Regions from separate parts of the Caballeronia sp. EK genome, predicted to be linked through region 2. Evidence: predicted binding sites of a transcription regulator. Region 2 holds the regulator's gene; the other holds the start of a gene.
What was found. The regulator FliA, encoded in region 2, starts transcription of late flagellar genes. The targets are predictions, from matches to a motif close to CTAAAGTTTNNNNNNNNNNNGCCGNTA.
Positions count from the first base shown of each region.

Region 1: motA (flagellar motor stator protein MotA) is a predicted target of FliA. The motif match lies at 5,503-5,529, and genes of this name have one in related genera.

Region 1 covers NZ_JACSUE010000006.1:389,272-396,836, forward strand. Annotated here, with positions in the region: gene IAG25_RS20305 (response regulator transcription factor) at 1-422, opposite strand, end outside; gene IAG25_RS20310 (MFS transporter) at 913-2,205, shown strand; gene IAG25_RS20315 (MFS transporter) at 2,319-3,791, shown strand; gene IAG25_RS20320 (hypothetical protein) at 3,881-4,048, shown strand; gene IAG25_RS20325 (hypothetical protein) at 4,142-4,414, opposite strand; gene IAG25_RS20330 (helix-turn-helix transcriptional regulator) at 4,545-5,363, opposite strand; gene motA (flagellar motor stator protein MotA) at 5,625-6,497, shown strand; gene motB (flagellar motor protein MotB) at 6,516-7,496, shown strand.
Region 2 covers NZ_JACSUE010000012.1:319-7,883, forward strand. Annotated here, with positions in the region: gene IAG25_RS29930 (aromatic ring-hydroxylating oxygenase subunit alpha) at 1-801, opposite strand, end outside; gene IAG25_RS29935 (GGDEF domain-containing protein) at 992-2,086, shown strand; gene IAG25_RS29940 (RNA polymerase sigma factor FliA) at 2,088-2,822, opposite strand; gene IAG25_RS29945 (MinD/ParA family ATP-binding protein) at 2,838-3,755, opposite strand; gene flhF (flagellar biosynthesis protein FlhF) at 3,748-5,550, opposite strand; gene IAG25_RS29955 (thiamine pyrophosphate-binding protein) at 5,862-7,565, shown strand, end outside.

The DNA.
Region 1 (7,565 bases), on a different contig from region 2:
TGCTGACGCGCGTCAAAACGGTATGGGTCGACTTCGAGACACGCGCTCGACGTCGCGGGATACGCGCGACGCAGCAGCGCCTCGACGCGCGCGCCGAACTCGCCCGGGCGAATGGGATACACGATGTAATCGTCCGCGCCCGCGGTCAGTGCGCAGACCACGTTGTGCTCGGCGCCGTCGGGCGTCGCGAACATGACCGGCACGCGTTCGCCGAAGCTCGAGCGCACGGATTTGAGCAGGTCGAGGCCGCACAGGCCCGTGGAATTCCAGTCGAGAATCAACAGATCGACGGTCGAGCGGGACAGCGCTTTCGATAGCACGAGGCCGTCGCCGAACGTCACGCAAGTGTGACCGAGTCGTTTGACGACATCGCTGATGAGATTTCGATAACTTGGGTCGGTTTGCAAAACGGCGACGCGCATGAGGTCTTACCTGATGAGTCCAAGGGACATTGGGGCGGGTGCCTTACTGCGGGCCACCGCCGGATGTCTCGTCGCGGGATGAGACGAGGCTGATCACGCTGCGCATTCTGGCCAGCGAGACGCCCCTTTCCCATCGGACTCATCTGAATTGTCAACGCATGTGACTGCGCATCCCTCCGACCACAATGCGTCTCATGCGCACAACCATCTCGAAAATAGAACGACTTTTCTCTTTTACGCCTGTTTTCATCCTGTACCATCCGCTTCTGGCTCAAAAGTTCCCGCTTCCGCCGTTTTATCGAGACGTCGCGTAGCAAGTTGCGCCGCGACTCTCCGTCGCATCGCGCAGCGCGGATGACGGGCGTCGGCTCTCGAATCCGCGCCCGCCTTCGCTTCGCGTCGACCCGGCGCGTGTCGTCATCCCCGCAGGGCAAGGCCTTGTCCTACCGCGCATCACGCGTGGCTTTTCCACTCACGGGTTCTTTTTTCGATGCAGGCAACACCTCTGTCCGACGCCCCCCGCGCGGCCGGCCGTGCGCTCACGCGCGGCGACTACAAGACGCTCACGCTCGCCGCGCTCGGCGGCGCGCTCGAGTTCTACGACTTCATCATCTTCGTGTTCTTCGCGCCGGTCATCGGCCAACTGTTCTTTCCGCCGACGATTCCTGACTGGCTGCGCCAATTGCAGACTTTCGGCATCTTCGCGGCCGGTTACCTCGCGCGTCCGCTCGGCGGAATCGTCATGGCGCACTTCGGCGATCTGCTCGGCCGCAAGCGCATGTTCACGCTCTCCGTGCTGCTGATGTCCGTGCCGACGCTCCTGATGGGCCTGTTGCCCACCTACGCGTCGATCGGCCTGATGGCGCCCGTGCTGCTGCTTCTGTTTCGCGTGATGCAGGGCGCGGCGGTCGGCGGCGAGGTGCCGGGCGCGTGGGTGTTCGTCTCCGAGCACGTGCCGGGCCGTCATGTCGGCTATGCGTGCGGCACGCTCACGGCCGGTCTGACGGCGGGCATCCTGCTCGGTTCGCTGATCGCCACGGCGATCAACAAGTCGTTCGCGCCCGCCGAAGTCGCCGATTTCGCATGGCGTCTGCCGTTCCTGCTCGGCGGTCTGTTCGGACTGTGCTCGGTCTACCTGCGTCGCTGGCTGCATGAAACGCCGGTGTTCGCCGAGTTGCAGAAGCGCAAGTCGCTCGCGGCGGAGATCCCGCTCAAGGCGGTGCTGCGCGATCACGGCCGCGCGGTGATCGTTTCGATGCTGCTCACGTGGATGCTGTCGGCGGCGATCGTCGTCGTGATTCTGATGACTCCGACCTTGCTCCAAAAGCAGTTCCACATCGCGCCGGCGACGGTGCTCGTCGCGAACTGCGCGGCGACGCTGTGCCTCACGATTGGCTGCGTGCTCGCGGGCGCGATCGCGGGCCGCATCGGCGCGGGCAAGACCATCTTCATCGGCGGCGTGGCGCTTGCCGTGTCGTACTGGCTGATGTTTCAGCAAGTCGCGCTCGATGCGTCCGTGCTGCTGCCGTGGTACGCGCTCGCGGGCTTTTTCGTCGGCGTGATCGGCGCGATTCCGTTCGTGATGGTGAAGGCGTTCCCGCCCGCCATCCGCTTCTCTGGCATCTCGTTTTCGTACAACGTCGCGTACGCGGTGTTCGGCGGACTCACGCCGATCGTCGTCTCGCTGATGATGAAATCGAGCCCGATGGCGCCCGCGGTCTATGTCGGCGCACTCTGTGCGGTCGGCGCGCTGACGACGTTCTTCATCAGGGAAGCACGCTGATTCAGCGTTGACGTCGTTGGGAAAATGGCGCGCCGCTCACCCGGCGCGCCATTTTTCATTCGACTTCCACGTTTCAGCCCATGCCGAAACATCGAACGCGCGACGCGCTTACGATGAACGGCATGAACTCGAACCTTTCCTCATCCGAAACGCATTTGTCCGCGCGACAGATGCTCGTCGTCACGGCGACGAGCGTCGGCTTCGTCGTCTCTCAACTCGATGTCTCGATCGTGAATGTCGCGCTCGCGAGCATCGGTCACGACCTGCAAGCGAGTGTCGCGAGCCTGCAATGGACCGTCGACAGTTACGCGCTCGCCTTCGCCGCGCTCATGCTCTCGGCGGGCTCGCTCGGCGATCGCTTCGGCGCGCGGCGCATGTTCCTCGGCGGCCTCGCGCTCTTCGCGCTGGCGTCGCTCGCGTGCGCCTTTTCGCGCGATGTGACCCAGCTGATCGCCGCGCGTGCCCTGCAAGGCATCGGCGCCGCGGGGATGCTGCCGAATTCGCTCGCGCTCCTGAACGCGTCATGCGGCCACGACCGCCGCCTGCGCGCGCGTGCGGTCGGACTTTGGACCGCGGCGGGCGCGGTGTCGATCGCGGCGGGGCCGATCGTCGGCGGTGTGCTGATCGCCGCGTTCGGCTGGCGCAGCATCTTCTGGGTCAATCTGCCGATCTGCGCGGCAGGCATCGCGGCGACGCTCGTGTGGGTCGAGAAAACGCGCGCGAAAGACCGTGAACATGCGGGCGGCATCGACCTGCCCGGCCAGGCGCTCGCGATCGTCGCGCTCGCTGCGCTGGTCGGCGCGGTGATCGAACTGCGTCCGCTCGGACCGGCGCATCCGCTCGTGATCGGCGGACTTCTGCTCGCGCTGGCGGCGGGCGGCGCGTTCATCGCGGTCGAACGAAAAAGCCGCGCGCCGATGCTGCCGCTCTCGCTCTTCGCCGAGCGCACGTTCAGCGCGGCCGTCGTCTTCGGTATCGGCGTGAATCTCACCTATTATGGAATGGTCTTCGTTTTGAGCCTGTATTTGCAGCGTGTGCTCGGTCATACGCCTTTGCAGACCGGTCTCGCGTTCCTGCCGCTGACGGGCGGCTTCCTGATCTCGAACCTGGCGAGCGGCCCCGTCGTGGCGCGCTTCGGCTCGCGTGGCCCGATGATCGCCGGCGCGCTGCTCGATGCCGCGGGCTTCGCGGCGCTCGGCTTCGTCGATGCGACGACGCCCACGGCCGCGCTGCTCGTGCCGTTCCTGCTGATTCCCTCCGGCATGGGCCTCGCGGTTCCGGCGATGACGACCGCGCTGCTCGGCACCGTCGGCCAGCAGCGCGCGGGCACGGCGTCGGCGGTGCTCAATACCGCGCGGCAGGCGGCGGGCGCGATCGGCGTCGCGGCGTTCGGCGCGCTTGCGGCGCATGGCGACGGCGCGCCGAGTGCGGAACATATCGTCGATGCGGTGCGCTGGTCGGCGGCGATTTCCGTCGCGCTGTTGCTGGCCGCCGCGCTGATCGCGCGCCACGTGCGCAATCCGGCGAGCGCGAAGACGGAAGCCGCGAAACGCGCGTGCGGCGCGCTTTCCGACGAAGCCGAATGAAGACGGGCGGCAGCGGGAACGCACGTTGCAGTGTCAGGGCAAAGCACGCTGGAAGATCCATCCATTGACGGAAGATTCAGGAGATCACCATGTCGACGATGCCTCGCTCCCCCGAAGAGCCTTTCGAACCGGACCCGGACAAGCTGCTCGATCCGGACGCCCCGCCGAACCCCGACGACCCGGACATGCCCGACGGCCCGGATTCCGCCACGCCGATGGTGCCCGCCGATCCGAAGAACGGCGAGCCGCGCATGTGACCCGCTGAACGACCGGCGAGTTGATAAAGCAATGCCCGCGCGGCCGCATGAGCCGCGCGGGCATTCTTCCTGATAAGCCCGCCTGAAACGCTGCTACAGGCTCGTCGTCTGCACGGTGCCGGTTTCCAGCGCGCGCTCGATCAACGCTTCCTGCTGCGCCTTGCGCACGGCATCGGCGACGAGCGTATCGGGCGCTTCGACTTCCGCCTTGATCGCACCGATGATGCCGTCGGCCTCGACGATCACGAGCGACTCCGCCGAATCCGCGCGGCTGATGATGACCCGCGCCGGTCCGCCACCTTCCGCGATGCTCGCGCAGAACTGCATGTTTTGCCCGCCGATTACCTGCTCGAATGTTTGAATCATCGCTGCCTTCCGCGTTGGTTGGACAAAAGCTGACACAGGCTGCGCACCGTTAGCACGCAGCCTGCCTTCTCATTGATTCGCACATGCGCACCAGGTTCAATTCTGTAAGCATGCGGGCGGCGACGCAAGCTCAACGTCTCGCATCGTCGAGCTGGCGCAGAACGGCGGCTGTGACGTCGTCGGCGGGAAAAAATGCCTCGATCGCGAGTTCGGACAACGTGATATCGACCGGCGTGCCGAAGACCGTCGTCGTGCTGAAGAACGACAGCACGCCGTATTGCGTGCGCATGCGCAGCGGCACGACGACAGGGTCGGTGTCCGCTCGCGTCGCGTGCCCGGCATGGGCGGGCGCGGGATACGCCTCGAGTTCCGCGAAGAGCGCGGCGAGCGTCGCATCGCCCGAGACGTCGATCTGCCGGCGCAGACGCGCGAGCAGATGCGCGCGCCACTCGTGCCAGTTGTCGATCACATCGGCGAGACCTTGCGGATGCATCGACAGGCGCAGCACGTTCACCGGCGGCGCGAGCAGTTCTTGATCCGCCGATGCGACGAGCGGCGCGAACGCCGCGTTGGCCGCGACCATCGTCCAGTGACGATCGACGGCGAGCGCGGGATAAGGCTCGTGCCCCTTCAACACGAGATCGATCGCGCGGCGCGCCGCGGCGAGTTGCGGATCGGCGAGCGCGCGCTCGCGATACAGCGGCGCATAACCGGCCGCAACGAGCAGCGTATTGCGCTCGCGCAGCGGCACGTCGAGTTGCTCGGCGAGACGCATGAGCATCTCGCGGCTCGGCAGCGAGCGGCCCGATTCGACGAAGCTCAGATGACGCGTGGAGACGTCCGCGACGCCGGCGAGATCGAGCTGGCTCAGGCGTCGCCGCTGACGCCATTCGCGCAACAGCGTGCCGACGCTCGATTGCATGGCGGAGTGTGCAAGGGTCGAGTTCATGCGAGCGATGTTAGACGAGCCCGTGCGCACGATCCATTACCCGCGACGTAATCGCCTCGAACGCCATGAGACTATATCGCGAACGAACGTAAGATTTACTTCGCAAACATTTGCGCAGAAAAAGTTGCGCGCGTCACCCTAAATGTCCGGTGATTAAAAGCCGATAAGCCCCACAACAAGCGAAACAATGCGTCGCGAGCCGTGCGCGCCTCAATCCCGAGCACGCACGGCTCGCGGCGCCCGGACATTTGCGGAGAAAACATGTTTGTCATCATCGGATGGGTCCTGGTTATCGGCTCGGTGATCGGAAGCTTCATCGGCGTCGGCGGCCACCTCGCCGCCCTCGTGCAACCGTTCGAGCTGCTGTGTATTTTCGGCGCGGCGATCGGCGCGTTCGTCGTCTCGAATCCGACGGCCACGCTCAAGAAAACCCTGCAATCCATCCCGAAGGCCTTCAAGGGCGGCGGCTACTCGAAAGAGAAATATCTCGCGCTGATCGCGCTGCTCTACGAACTGCTGCAGAAGGCGCGCAAGGAAGGGATGATGGCGCTCGAAGCCGATGTCGACGCGCCCGAGTCCAGCCCGGTCTTTCAGAAGTACGAGCACGTGATGGCCGATCATCATCTGCTCGATTTCATCGTCGACTATCTGCGCATGATGTCGGCGGGCAACGTCAACGCGCTCGAAATGCAGGACCTGATGGACGAGGAACTCGAGACGCATCACACCGAAAGCGCGGTCGCGGCCAATGCGATCCAGAAGATGGCGGACGGCCTGCCCGCGTTCGGTATCGTCGCGGCCGTGATGGGCGTCGTGCACACGATGGGTTCGGTCGGTGCAGCGCCCGCGGTGCTCGGCGAGATGATCGCGGGTGCGCTCGTCGGCACCTTCCTCGGCATTCTGCTGGCGTATGGCTTCATCGGCCCGCTCGCGGATCTGCTCAACGCCAAGGGCGCGGCCGAAGCGAAGCCGTTCCAGTGCGTGAAGTCCGTGCTGCTCGCATCGATGAACGGCTATGCGCCGACGGTCGCCGTCGAGTTCGGCCGCAAGGTGCTCTTCACCGCCGACCGTCCGAGCTTCAAGGAACTCGATGACGCGGTGCGCGCAACCAAGATGCCGAAGTCGGCTTCCTAACTTCACGGCATAGACATCATGGCTGAGAAACCATCACGCGATCCGCTGCAATCGGTGCTCGCGCCTACCGTCGTCGTGAAGCGCAAGAAGAAGGCGCATGGCCACGGTCATCATGGCGGCGCGTGGAAGATCGCCTACGCCGACTTCGTCACCGCGATGATGGCGTTCTTTCTGCTGATGTGGCTGCTCGGCTCGACCTCGAAGTACGACAAGGAAGGCATCGAGCAGTACTTCAATACGCCGCTCTCCGCGCTCTTTGGCAACGATGGCGGCGCGTCGGCGCATACGAGCGTCATCACGGGCGGCGGCAAGGACTTGTCGAGCACGCGTCCGGGTGAAGGCAAGAAGAGCCAGGCGCAGCCCGTGCCGCAATCGATCGCGCGCGCGGCCGTCGCGATGGAAGACTTGCAGAAGCTGCAGCAGCTCAAGCAGAAGCTGATGGCGCTCATCGAGCAGATGCCCGCGTTGCGCGCGTTCAAGGATCAGATTCGCATCGCGATCACGAGCGAAGGACTGCGCATCGAGATCGTCGATTCGCTCAAGCGGCCGATGTTCGCATCCGGCAGCTCGAAGATCGAAGGTTATGTAACGACGATCCTGACCAACATCGGCGCATCGCTGAACGATGTCGATAACCGCGTATCGATCGCGGGGCATACGGATGCGGTGGCCTATTCCGGCAGTCAGGCGGGCTATTCGAACTGGGAACTCTCGAGTGAGCGCGCCAATGCGGCAAGACGGGCGCTCGTCGCGGGCGGCATGAAGGAAAGCAAGGTGTTGCAGGTGCGCGGACTGGCCGACGTGCTGCCGCTCAACAAGGATGTCGTCGATGAGCCTACGAATCGGCGGATCAGTATTCTCGTGCTGAACAAGGCGGCCGAGCAGGCGTTCTTCCGCGATGGCGGACGGACCACGGTCGATGAGACGCGGCCTGTCGATGCGGCGATTCCATCGGCAGTGGCGGCCAAATCGAATGCGCCGGTCGCGGTGGTGAAGTAGGGATACGCCGGATCCGGTCAAAGCGCCATGCCTGCAAAGGCATGGCGCTTTGCTTTGCACTCGACATTC
Region 2 (7,565 bases):
ATGCGTCGCGTCGTCCTCATGAATCGACACGAGCCACGCGCGCGTTTCCGTCTGCGTCACCGGCGACGCCGCCAGCATGATATGCAGCGCACCCTGTCCGCCCGACGCCATCTTCGTGAGACTCGCGATCAACGGCCGCTTCACGCGATACACATAATCGATCATCGCGCCGCCGCCCTGTCCAGGAATCCCCGCGGGTTGCCAGTATCGGCACTGCCGCGCCTCCAGTCCGCCATCGGCAGTCTGCACGACTTCATAATCCGGCACTTCCGTATGCGCGTCCTCGCCCAGAATCCCCACATGCACGAACGAAAAGTGCGCCATATCGAGAAAATTTTCGACGACGCGCGGCGCCGATGACCTCACCGTCTGCGGCGCGAGATTGATGCGCCGGCCACCGGGAATCGCGGCTTCGGGAAAGAAATCGAGCGCGTAGGCCGGCTCGCCGAAGCACATCCACACGACGCCGTACTTCTCCTCGCTGACGAATGTCGTCGCGCAGGCACGCTTCGGAGGACGCAACGAAGGATTCGACGGAATCCGCAAGCACTGCCCTTCGATGTCGTAACGCCAGCCGTGATACGGGCACACGATCTGATCGCGCATCACGTGCCCGAGCGACAACTGCGCGCCGCGATGCGGACAGTAATCGCGCCAAACATGCGCCGCGCCGCTACCGTCGCGCCACACGACGATGCACTCATCGGCGACGACAAAGCCGCGCGCGCCGCCTTCGGGGACGTCTTCGCTATTGCAGACCGGCAGCCATTCGCCGGCCAGAGAAATGGATTCGTCGCGCATCACGGTGAATCGGAAATAGAAGTGCGAAAGCCGTTATTACACGAAACACAGCGTCTTCGCAAAACGTTGCAAAATAGCGGATCGCTCGCTCGGCGCAATTCGATACCACGCCATAAAGTCGATGCCACGCGACGGGGCCGCAGTAAAGACAGCAAGATAAAAGAAAGAAATCACCATCCAGGGGTTCAGTATGGAGCAGGCGCATCAACCGGCACGCCGGCCTTATGCCTTCGCATGGTCCGAGCACCGGAATCCCGAACGCGAGCAGGCCACGCTGCGGGTCTGGATGGGAGCGGCGGTTCTTCTGGCCTACGGCATCTTCGCGTGGCTCCGCCCTTCCTACGATGCACTGGCGGTCGCGCGTCTCATCGCGCTCTACGTGTCTTACGGTGCTGCCACGCTGCTGATCGTCAACCGCATGAGCACGCCGTCGGAGAAGCGTCTCACGGTCACGACCATCGCCGATCAAACGCTGCTCGGGCTCGCGCTTGCAGCGGGCGGCGCGATCGCGCTGCCGCTCATCTGGGTGATGTTCTGGTTTCTGATCGGCTCGGGATGCCGTTACGGCAAGCGCACGCTCGCGGTGTCATGCGCGACGGCGCTCATCGTCGTGATGGCGCTCGGCGTCTGGCAGCCGTGGTGGCGCGCCAATCTTCCCGCCGCGATCGGGCTGGGTTTGAGCGTGCTGGGCGCATCGGTGTATTTGAGCGTACTCGTCGATCGCCTCGGCAATGCGAATCGCGATCTCGCGCGTCAGGCATCGACCGATCCGCTCACGGGCCTGTCCAACCGATACGCGCTCGAACGGATCGTCGATCGTGCGATGACCGCGCGCGAAACCGGCGGCGACGATGCCACCGCGCTCCTTCTCATCGATCTCGACGGCTTCAAGGAAGTGAACGATACCTACGGTCACGCCGTCGGCGACATGCTGCTGCAAGCCTTCGCGCAATCGCTCGCGAAGCGCATGCGCAAGTCGGACACCATCGCGCGTCTGGGCGGCGACGAGTTCGTCGTGCTTGCACATCAGGTGCGCGACCGCGCGGCGGTGCTATCGGTGGCCGACAGCATTCACTCGATTCTCGACGCGATGACATCGGTGCAGGAGCGGCCGGTGTCGGTATCGGCGAGCATCGGCGCGTGTCTGCTTTCGAGCGCGACGAGCGCGCAGCAATCCGGCATCACCGCCGTGCTGCGCGCCGCCGATCGTGCGATGTATCGCGCAAAAAGTCTCGGCGAAGGGAAAACGGTCTTCGCCGAAACGCGCGACTTCGAAACGAACTGAATCAGGCCTCGACACTCGTCCACGCCTGCTCGCGCAGCTTCGTGCGCAGACGTGCGACCGCCTGGCTGTGCAGCTGGCACACGCGCGATTCGCTCACTTCCATCACCGCGCCGATTTCGCGCAGGTTCAGGCCGCGTTCGTAGTAAAGGCTCATCAGCAGCTTCTCACGTTCGGGCAGCTTGTCGATCGCTTCGATCAGCGCGCCGCGCAGGCTGTCGTCGAGCAGCGCCGAAAGCGGATCCGAGCGATCGACGCAATAGCGGTCGAGGAACGGCTCGTCGTCGGCGGAGCGGTCGAAGTCTTCGTAGTAGATCAGCTGGCTGCCGTGCAGATCCTGGAGCATCGACTGATACTCGTCGAGCGGCATCTTCATGTGCTCGGCGATCTCCGTCTCGCTCGCGGAGCGGCCGAGGTTCTGCTCGACCTTATGCACCGCCGATTCCACTTCGCGCGACGTCTTGCGCATGCTGCGCGGCAGCCAGTCGTTGGCGCGCAGCTCGTCGAGCATCGCGCCGCGAATGCGCTGGCTCGCGTAGGTTTCGAATTGCGCGCCTTGATCTTCCTTGTAGCGGCTCGCCGCGTCCAGCAGACCGATCATGCCGGCCTGGATGAGATCGTCGAGATCGACGCTCGCCGGCATCTTGGCGACGAGCTGAAGCCCCAGCCGACGAACGAGCGGCGCATATTTCGTCAGGACGTCCGACTGTGAGAGTTTGCCTTGGGCGTTATACATCATGGTCACCTATCTTGATCACATCGACGCCGTGCTGCTCATTGCAAAGTCGTGAAGCGCGGCCACACGATGCGCCGCCTCCCGCCCGCCCTGTTCAGAGTCGCCAACCGGAATTCGCGCGTCTGGCTGGCCGTTCGCCGCGCGCATGTACGGCGCGGGGCGCATCGGCCAGTGGAGGAGCTCCGCCGCGATCGCGCGGTAGTCGCGTGCCGCGGCCGTGGCCGGGAACGCTTCGACTGCGCAGCGTGAGAGTTCCTTTGCCCGAGCGACGCGCGCATCCTCGGACACATACCCTGCCTGCACGAGCGACACGGCCAGATACCGGCTCGCGACGCCCGACAGGTTGTCGAATGCGACCGCCGCGTCGGCCGGGTTCTGCACGTGATTGATGAGCACGCGGAACTGGCCGATCGCATGGGCGTAGTGCAGGCGCTTCATGCACGCATACGCCTCGGTGATCGCCGACGCGGCAACCCGCGTCACGATGAGAAAGTCATGCGCCTGAGCCGCGAGCGTCGACAGCGCGCCGTGACGGTCCAGTTGCGCATCGATCAAAACGATGTCGGCCGGACCATCGAGCAATGCGCGGCACTGCGCGGCGTCGTGGCTGATGCGCTCGTCGCGCGGTGCGGCGATCTGCGAGAAGCCGAACGGCGTGCGCTCGACGACATCGGCGAGCGCGCGGCGGCCGGACATCACCGCGGCGAGCGTGCCTGCATCGGACAAACCCAGCATGCGGCTCACCGATCCCGCGTCCTGATGCTCGTCGATCACGAGCACATCCTTGCCGTGCACGGACAGCGCCGCGCCGAGATTCACCACCGCCGACGTGCACCCGATGCCCGCCGGCCCGCCCGCAACCGCCACCACGCGCGAACCGGCACGCGTGAGCAGCCGTCGCAGACCTTCCGCCTGGTCGAGCACGAACTTATCCAAAGTGCACCCCATGCAGTTCGGTCGTGGCGCGCGCGGACAATGCGGAGAGCAGCGCCGGCACTTCTTCGTCCTGCGGCACGAACGGCGAGCCGTCGCGGGGAATGCAGAATGCGCTCTTGATGAGAAAACGCTTGGTCGCGACGTACAGGTTCTCCGGCACCTTCTGGCCGGTCGACACGTAATGCACCGGCAGCTTGTAGCGGATGACCGTATCGAGCACGCCGCCGAGATTCGTCGCTTCGTCGAGCTTGGTCAGGATGCAGCCCGCGAGCGGCGGCTGATCCGCGGCGCTCTTGTATGCCTGCACGACTTCGTTGAGCGTGTCGCCGTGGCTCGTCGCGTTGAGCAGCAGGATGCGCTGCACCGGATGGCCCGCGCCGCACAGCATCGCGATCTGGTCGGAGACCATGCGGTCGCGCTGGCTCATGCCGATCGTGTCGATCAGCACGATATGTTTGTTGCGCAGCTCGGAAAGCGCGAGCTGCAGGTCCGCGGCGTCCTTCACCGCGTGAACCGACACGCCGAGAATCTTGCCGAAGATGCGCAGTTGCTCGTGCGCGCCGATCCGGTAGCTGTCGGTCGTAAGCAGCGCGACCTTGCTCGCGCCGAAGCGCATCACGCAGCGCGCCGCGAGCTTCGCGGTGGTCGTCGTCTTGCCGACGCCCGTCGGGCCCATCAGCGCGAACACGCCGCCGCGTTCCATCAGTGCATCTTCGCTATCCATCACCGGGATGTTCGATTCGAGCACTTCCTGCACCCATTCGAGCGCGCCTTCCACGCTTTCCATCTCCGGCATGTTGTCCACCATCATGCGGACGAGTTGCGCGGAGAAACCGGCGGCGAATAGACGCTTGGTCAGCGCGCCGCCCGTCGGATTGCGGCGCTGGCGCTCGCCCCAGAGCAGACCGGAGAAGTGCTCTTCCATCATCGAGCGCATCGACGAAAGCTCGTTCATCACCGTTTCGTTGACGACCTGCTCCATGCGTGCGCGGATCGCTTCGGTCACGACCGCCGCCGCGTTCGCCGGCAGACCTTCGAAGGCGCCTTCCTGCGCAGCCGGCGCGGTGCTCGCCGCCGGTGCTTCGGCGTGCGGCGCGCTCGCGTTGATCTTCTGCGCGGCGCGGCGTGCGGCGACCTGCGCGGCTTCGCGTGCCCAGTCGGGCGTTTCGACCTTCGATTGAACGCGCGCCTGAGCGATGGCTTCCGCGCGGTTCGCTTGCGCATGCGCTTGCTGGCGAATCGCGTACTTGCCTGCTTCCGGCGTTCTGTCGGCGCGCGTTTCCGACGCGGCGACCGGGACCGGCACGCCCATACCGCGAGCGATCGCGGCGGACGCCGTCAGCGGACGGTTCGACGGCATCGTCGCCTGCTGCGCGATGCGCTTCGCATGCTCGATCAGCCACGGGTTCGAGTCGGCCATCGTGCGCGGCGCTTCTTCGTCGGATGCGGCTTCGTGTTCGTGCGCGAAATCGTCTTCATCGTCGGCGTCGGTGTTCGCGCCGAAGACCGACGAAAACACGTCGCCGCTCGCGTAGGGATTCGCGGCGGATTGCTTAGCCGGCAGCGCGGCGGCCGCGGCAGCCAGCGCGGCGCGCGACGAGCCTGCCGAGCGTACGGCCTGTTCCTTCGCGGCCGGCGAGATCGACGCGATATCGCTGTCCGCGACGCCGACGATCTCCACGGAACCATCATCCAGCGTGCGATTGGACAGCACCACGGCATCGGGGCCGAGCGCTTCACGAACCTGGCGCAATGCGTCGCGGCTGTTCGCGCCGATGAATTTACGAATGTTCAAACTTGCCCCCGATGAGGTGAAACTGCGATCTTTGCGAGGCGGACCCGCTTGGCTCGTTGCCGTGTCCGCTTTTCAGTGAAGCCATTATTGCGAACTCCACCCTTTCTCCATCGCTGGATAAGGGGCGAGAAAAAGGGGTATTTCGGCTGATGGAAATGCCGCGGACGGCGCGAACAGGCCGCGCGCGCCGGGAAAAAATTCCGCTTTGCTTCTGGCCGCGTGCTCGCCCGACGGCGTAAGCTTTAGGGCAATTCGCTCACGGTCCGGCCCGCATCCGCGACGATCCGGACACTCACAGGAGAGTTCTTCGCATGGCGTCCGCTGTCCCCTCCGCGCAATCCGCTTCTCCCGACAATCAAACTACCGGCGCGCGTCTTCTCGTCGATGCGCTCGTGCATCACGGCGTCGAGCGCGTGTTCTGCGTGCCCGGCGAGAGCTTTCTCGCCGTGCTCGATTCCCTGCACGACGAAACCTCGCAGATTCAGACGATCGTCTGCCGCCACGAGGCGGGCGCGGCGAACATGGCCGAAGCGGTCGGCAAGCTGACGGGCAAACCGGGCGTCGCGATCGTCACGCGCGGGCCGGGCGCGACGCACGCGTCGATCGGCGTGCACACCGCGTTTCAGGATTCGACGCCGATGATCCTGCTCATCGGCCAATGCGCGCGGGATCACATGGACCGCGAGGCGTTTCAGGAAATCGACTATCGGCGCATGTTCGGGCAGATGGCCAAATGGGTCGCGCAGATCGACGATCCGCGCCGCGTGCCGGAATACATGAGCCACGCATTTCACACGGCGACCTCGGGCCGTCCGGGTCCGGTCGTGCTCGCGCTGCCCGAAGACATGCTGACCGAAGCGGTCGCCGCAGCGCCGCCCGCGCCGCGTTATCAGCGCGTGGCGGCATCGCCGTCGGCGGCGCAGATCGACCGGTTGCGCGAACTGCTCGCCAGCGCGAAGAAGCCGTTCGTGATCGCGGGCGGCAGCGGCTGGACGCTTGAGGCGACGCAGGACTTCGCGCGCTTCGTCGAGCAATGGCGCTTGCCGGTGGGCTGCGCATTCCGCTATCAGGACACGCTGTCGAACGAGCATCCGAACTATGCGGGCGATGTCGGCCTCGGCATCAATCCGGCGCTCGCCGCGCGCGTGCGCGATGCCGACGTGCTCTTCGTGCTCGGCCCGCGCATGGGCGAATCGACGACGGGCGGCTACACGCTGCTCGACATCCCGAAGACGAAGCAGACGCTCATCCACGTGCATCAGGGCGCGGAGGAACTCGGGCGCGTGTACAGCGCCGATCTGCCGATCGTCTCGGGCATGCCGGAAATCGCGTCGATGCTCGCGGCCCTGACGCCGCCCGCGAATATCGCGTGGAATGGCGAGGCCGAGGCCGCGCACGCCGCGTATCTCGAATGGCGCACGCCGCGTCCGATGCTCGGCGATGTCCAGCTCGGCGAAATCATGCGCCAGCTCGCGGAAACGATTCCCGCCGATTCGATCCTCACGAACGGCGCGGGCAATTACGCGACATGGCTGCATCGGCACTATTCGTATCGGCATTTCCGATCGCAATGCGCGCCGACGAGCGGGGCGATGGGTTACGGCGTGCCCGCCGCGATCGCCGCGAAGTCGCTTTATCCGGACCGCACGGTGATCGCGTTCGCGGGCGACGGCTGCTTCATGATGTCGAGTCAGGAACTCGCCACGGCGATGCAATATGAATTGCCGGTGATTTTCATCGTCGTGAACAACGCGCAGTACGGAACGATCCGCATGCACCAGGAGCGGCATTACCCGAATCGCGTGCATGGGACGGGGCTGACGAATCCGGATTTCGTCGCGTTTGCGCGCGCGTTCGGCGCACACGGCGAACTCGTCGAAACGACGGATCAGTTCATGCCTGCATTCGAACGCGCCCGGAAATCCGGCCTGCCCGCGTTGATCGAGATCCGCATTCCGCAGGATCAGAGCACGCCGGGCGCGACACTCGAACAAATTCGCCGGCAAGGACAGCGC